Regions from separate parts of the Klebsiella sp. NPDC088457 genome, predicted to be linked through region 2. Evidence: predicted binding sites of a transcription regulator. Region 2 holds the regulator's gene; the other holds the start of a gene.

The links. Region 2 encodes CRP, which controls carbon source genes, mostly activating them, when cyclic AMP is high. Its sites were predicted from a motif close to ATGTGANNNNNNTCACAT; they were not measured.
Region 1: cdd (cytidine deaminase) is a predicted target of CRP. The motif match lies at 1,725-1,742, and genes of this name have one in related genera.

Annotation. Positions count from the first base shown of each region.
Region 1 is NZ_JBJDNH010000015.1:65,518-68,726, forward strand. It holds gene sanA (outer membrane permeability protein SanA) at 1-655, opposite strand, end outside; gene cdd (cytidine deaminase) at 782-1,666, opposite strand; gene ACI2JR_RS11810 (CidB/LrgB family autolysis modulator) at 1,794-2,489, opposite strand; gene ACI2JR_RS11815 (CidA/LrgA family protein) at 2,479-2,886, opposite strand.
Region 2 is NZ_JBJDNH010000019.1:41,832-45,040, reverse strand. It holds gene ACI2JR_RS13910 (YccS/YhfK family putative transporter) at 1-793, opposite strand, end outside; gene crp (cAMP-activated global transcriptional regulator CRP) at 846-1,478, opposite strand; gene ACI2JR_RS13900 (OsmC family protein) at 1,784-2,188, shown strand; gene ACI2JR_RS13895 (phosphoribulokinase) at 2,290-3,159, opposite strand; gene ACI2JR_RS13890 (YheU family protein) at 3,196-3,209, opposite strand, start outside.

The sequences.
Region 1 (3,209 bases), on a different contig from region 2:
CCCCCTCCGGGACCGCCTGCAAGGTCGGAATGGGAATCAGCGGCCCTAAAAAACGCGGCTCACGTTTGAACACATACAGATCGGCCAGCGCGCCAAAACGGGCGCCGAACTCACGTAAGCGCACATTCCACATATCTTTCGGCGAAGGCACCGCATAGCACTGCGCCTGAATCCCCATATGCAGGGCGATAAACAGCGCCCGCTCGCAGTGGAAGCGCTGGGTGATGATAATAAAGTCGTTGGTATCGAAAACTTTACGCGTCCGCACAATGGAATCGAGGGTGCGGAAACCCGCGTAATCGAGCACGATATCTGCCGGATCGACGCCGCCTTTAATCAAATCACGGCGCATGGTCATCGGCTCATTGTAGCTTTGCAGCGCATTATCGCCGCTCAGCAGCAGATAGTTCACCTTCCCGCTATTGTAGGCGTTCAGCGCGCCCTGAATGCGGTAGCGGTAATATTGATTGATGACCCCGGTGCGATAATACTTGGCGGTACCGAGCACGACCCCAACCTGGCGGTAGGGCAGATCCTGCAGCTCGTCGTAAATATAGGGGGCTGTTTTCCAGCTCATCCAACGGTCAAGACCCAGCACGGTCAACAGCAGCAGGCCGAACAGGACTAACAGGCTGTATAACACACGCTTTAACATTCACCTGACTCAATGTGGACAATGGAGCTATCAGGCTACTTTACCCGCCGGGCAAGAGCAAGAAACCATCGTTTAATTGCGGGGATTTTCAACAATGCGGGCCAGCAGACCCGCATGGCAGGATGCTTAAGCGAGCAGAATGCGGTCAATGCTGTGACAGCCTAACGCTTTCAGCGTGGCGGCGGTCGCATCCCACTGAATCAGCGGCGCATCGGCTTTCTCGGCAAGAATAGCGCGCTGAATATCCGGATAATCATATCCATTGAGACTCAGCAGGTTCAGCGCCCCCTGCAGCGGCGGCAGGGTGGGGTTAAAGGCGGCATTTTCCGCATAGCTGCCGGCGAAAATCGTCCCGTCTTTCAGCTCCAGCGCCACGCCGGAAGGGGCGTTGCTGTAGGGCATATGGCAGCGGTTGGCCGCCTGAATAGCCGCCTGGGTCAGCGCATCGCCGGTCAGCGGAAAACCATGGTCCTGCTCATCCATCAGCAGCGTTTTGATCGCCAGATCCTTCGGGCCGAAAGCATCCGGCAGGTAGTGCTGTAGGGAGTGCGCCTCGCGGCCCGGCAGATGGATACGCAGGACCTGGCTGCTGTTCAGCTCATTCATAAACTGACGGCAGTGGCCGCAGGGGGTGTAGTTGACGGTGATCGCCAGCAGGGACTTTTCGCCGCGCAGCCAGGCATGGCTGATGGCACTCTGTTCCGCGTGGACGGTTTGCTGCATGGTTGCGCCGGGGAATTCCATGTTACCGCCGAAATACCAGCTGCCGCTGATCCCGCGGGCGATGGCGCCAACGTTAAAATGGGAGAGGTCGGCGCGCGCGCAGGCCGCGGCGAGCGGCAGCAGCGCAAAGGCCAGCGCGTCTTCGTCCAGCCCTGTGGCGTTGCGCAGCGCTGTGACCTGCCCGGCATCCAGCAGTGCTGGAAAATGCGGGTCGGTCAGCATCGGGGCGATGGCCGCTTGCAGGTCTGCCGCCAGGAGAGGAAGAGCAGCTTGAAAACGTGGGTGCATGGCGTTGCCTCATAACAATGTAATGGGAATCTAGTGTACGGGCGGTGATGGCTCGTATATGTGATTAATATCTCATTGTTTATGCAACTTTGTTATGTTGCACTGATAAATGTGATTTGAATCACATTTATCCGACTATCGCCAGCACCAGCGGAAACAAAAAGGGGGCGATCAGCGAAGTAATAATCCCGCAGAGCACCAGCGCCAGCGAGCTGAACGCCCCTTCCTGATAATCCAGCTCCGCACAGCGGGCGGTGCCCAGCGCATGCGATGCGGTACCCATCGACAGCCCGCGCGCGGCTTTGGTGCGGATACGCATCAGGTTAAGCAGCGTATGGCCGAATACCGCCCCGAGAATACCCACGAAAATCACGCACACCGCGCTGATCGCCGGAATACCGCCAATGCTGCCGCTGACCGCCATCGCAATGGGCGTGGTGACCGATTTTGGCATAATCGACGCGGCGATTTGCGGCGTCGCCCCCATCAGCAGAGCAACGCTGGTTCCGGTAATCATGGCCACGACGCTGCCGATAAAGCAGATCGTAATGATCGATTTCCAGCGGGCGCGGATTTGGTGCAACTGTTCGTATAAGGGAAAGGCCAGCGCCACGACCGCCGGCTGAAGCAGGTCGTTGAGAATTTTGCTGCCCTGAAAATAGCGATCGTAGGAGATTCCGCTGATGAGCAAAAAGGGGATGATTACCACCATCGCCACCAGCAGCGGGTTGAGCAGCGGGAATTTAAACCGCGCGGCCAGCTTACGGGCGAGGAAAAAAACGATTAGCGTCAGCGGCAAAGACCACCAGATTTCATGCATCATCTTTGATGTCCTCTTTTTGTCCGATCACTTTACGTTCGCCGTGGACCAGGTGCGAGCTCCAGCTCACCACCAAAAAAACCACCAGTGTACTGATGGCGCAGGAGATCGCCACCGGGCCCAGCTGCGCGCGCAGCAAATCCCAGTATTGCATGACGCCCACGCCGATGGGCACGAACAGCAGCGCCATGTAACGAATCAGCACGTTACAGCCGGGGTTGACCCATTTCGGCGGCATAATCTGCAGCGCCAGCAGAACGAACAAAATCAGCATCCCGATAATGCTGCCGGGGATAGTCATCGGCAGCAGGGAGGCAATAAAAATCCCGGCGTATAAACAGGCATAGATCAGGACAAAAGCCCGTAGATACTGCCAGATAATATTCAGCGATTTACTCATGGTAATAACCCTTGATGAACCGAATTCATCATACAATTAAACCTTGAAATGTGCTACCGATCACATCATGAATTCTACGCATACCTGGAATAGAGCGACGGAACTGGAACACCCGCAGGCGCGGTAGATAATGTGTTCCCTGCGCGCGTTGTCGACCATCAGATTGGACCAGCTATGATAAAAGCATAGAGATCATCTTACGGCTTTGCAGCAGGTTTCCGCTTTCAACCGTCGGCAGGCTATTGAAATGATAGACAGCACGGTGAGCCGACCGGCAAGACGATGGCCTGATCTCTCGCTAAAGCCCCTTTTAACCCGCAGGC
Region 2 (3,209 bases):
TCACCGCTTCCGCATGGCTGCGTTCCACCAGCTTTTGTACTTCTTCGGGCTGATGCAGGCTGACGGAGATATGTTCCTGAAGATCCAGCGCCACCTGAAACGCCCGCAGCAGGCGTTTGTGGTCATTGTGTTGATTTGCCGCCAGCATATGCATCTGCTGATAGCACTGGGTGATCAGGTCCACGACCTTCTGCTGGCGGATGAGCAGCGGCGGCAGCGAGGTGGCCGGATCGATATGCTGAGTCAACAGGCTGTATTTGGCTTCGCAGTAGTTGGCCAGCTCGCGATAGAGCAGGCTTAGCGATTCACGTAGCGGCTGTTCGCGCCAAAGCCAGAACCAAAACCAGTTAAACAGGCCGTACCACAACGTGCCGAGAGCATAGATCAGCAGCGGCTCCCAGACAGGCATATTCCCGGCAAGGCTCAGAGTGAAGATCGCGGCAATCAGCGAGGCGGGCAAGAGTCTGGCGTGCAGGGAGCTGATTTCTGCCGTGACGCCAAGGAGTAGCGCCAGGCCGCTGAGAATTAACGGTAACGGGATATCCTGCTGCAGCAGCAGCTGGACGACCAGACTACAGCCGGCAAACAGGGAGCCGCCGACGATCAGGCGTTTAAAAAAGCGCTTATGCGGCGTGTCCAGACCGGCGACGTTGCAACAGGCAGGCACCAGCGAGAACAGCAGACCCTGTTGTAAATGACCGAGCAGGAGTCCGATTGCGACAGGCAAGCACAGCACCAGCGTTTGCCGCAGTGCATAGTTGACTTCCGGGTGGTAAATCAGCCTGCGCCACATCGAGGGGAAACAAAAACGGCGTATTGTGGGTACAACACGCCGTTTTATCGACTTAACGGGTACCGTAAACGACGATGGTTTTACCGTGCGCAGAGATCAGATTCTGATCTTCCAGCATCTTCAGAATACGGCCAACGGTTTCACGGGAACAGCCCACGATCTGACCGATTTCCTGACGGGTAATTTTAATTTGCATCCCGTCCGGGTGGGTCATGGCGTCCGGTTGTTTCGCCAGGTTCAGCAGCGTCTGAGCGATACGGCCGGTAACGTCGAGGAAGGCGAGGTTACCCACTTTTTCTGAGGTTACCTGCAGACGACGAGCCATCTGCGATGACAGACGCATCAGAATATCCGGGTTTACCTGGATCAGCTGACGGAATTTTTTGTAGGAGATTTCGGCCACTTCACATGCGGTTTTCGCACGTACCCAGGCGCTACGCTCCTGGCCTTCTTCAAACAAGCCTAATTCACCGATGAAATCGCCCTGGTTGAGGTAAGAGAGGATCATCTCTTTACCCTCTTCATCCTTGATGAGCACAGCCACAGAGCCTTTGACGATGTAGTACAACGTTTCTGCTTTTTCACCCTGGTGGATCAGCGTGCTTTTAGATGGGTACTTATGAATATGGCAATGAGACAAGAACCATTCGAGGGTAGGGTCTGTTTGCGGTTTGCCAAGCACCATGCGCGGTTATCCTCTGTTATAAGCTATCTCCGGGTGCCGACACTACACGGCATCCGGGCATGCAATCGTATTGTTTCCCTATGCCTGGGAAACGGCTGGTGAGTTTTCTTCAGCCTGTAATGTGAACTCCTCTGCATACATGCAGTACATCAATGTAATACTGTAGCATCCCGACTGTTTTAGCATAGCTTTCGCCGCATGTCTCCTGGTGTCTCGCTTCAGCATGACGCAGGTCGCCTTCCGTTGCGAGAATTGTTATGTGCGCGTAATCTGTCAGGAAAATTGCAACCTTGGAGTTAAATTTTATGCAAGCTCGTGTGAAATGGGTTGAAGGGTTAACCTTCATCGGAGAGTCCGCGTCAGGCCACCAGGTTCTGATGGACGGCAACTCCGGGGATAAAGCGCCAAGCCCGATGGAGATGGTGCTGATGGCGGCGGGCGGATGCAGCGCGATCGATGTCGTGTCGATTTTGCAGAAAGGGCGTCACAATGTGAGCAACTGTGAAGTGAAGCTGACGTCTGAACGCCGGGAAGAGGCGCCGCGCCTGTTTACCCATATCAACATGCATTTTATCGTCACCGGAAATGAGCTGAAAGAGGCGGCCGTCGCTCGTGCGGTGGACCTGTCGGCGGAGAAATACTGCTCGGTGGCGCTGATGCTGCAAAAAACGGTGAATATCACCCACACCTATGAAGTGGTGGAAGGCTAAGCAGCCTTTCCCGGAGAGCGGCGCAAACGCCTTATCCGGGAGCCGTGAGTGAAGAACGAAAACCCCGCTTAGCGCCAGGCGCCCGGGGTCTTTTAACGTGGTTAACTGATTTTCTTCCCTTCCATCAGCCGTTCGACCAGCGGCGCCATGATGAGCTCCATTGCCAGCCCCATCTTTCCGCCCGGCACCACCAGCGTATTGATATGCGAGATAAACGACCCCTGCAGCATCGCTAACAGCCACGGGAAATCGATATCCTGCAGATTGCGGAAATGAATCACCACAAAGCTTTCATCCAGCGACGGGATGCCTTTCGCCGCAAACGGGTTGGAAGTATCGACGGTGGGGACGCGCTGGAAGTTGATATGGGTACGCGAGAACTGCGGGGTGATGAAGTTGATATAGTCTTCCATCGAACGCACCACGGAGTCCATCACCGCTTCACGGGAATGGCCGCGTTCGCTGGTATCGCGGATCAGCTTCTGAATCCACTCCAGATTGACGATCGGCACTACGCCGACCAGCAGGTCGACATGCTGTGCCACGTTGTGCTGCGGCGTTACCACGCCACCGTGCAGGCCCTCATAAAACAGGACATCGGTAGGTTCCGGTAGCGGCTGCCATGGCGTAAACGTACCTGGCACCTGATTCCACGGCACCGCTTCATCATAGGTATGCAGATATTTCCGCGACTGGCCGGTGCCGTTGCGCCCGTATTCGAGAAAGGTATTTTCGAGCAGGCTGAAGTCGTTCGCTTCCGGACCGAAATAGCTGATGTGCTTTCCCTGATCGCGCGCTTTGCGGATCGCCATGTCCATTTCCGGGCGGGTATAGCGATGAAAGCTATCGCCTTCTACTTCGGCGGCGCGCAGGTTCAGCTGCGCGAAGATTTTACGAAAGGCGAGGCTGGTGGTCGTGGTTCCCGCGCCGCTGGAGCCTGTGACGGCAATCACCGGATGTTTGGCAGACATAACAACTCCCAGATTAAACGATGGTGTGGCGCCGCCTTAGCCGTGAAACT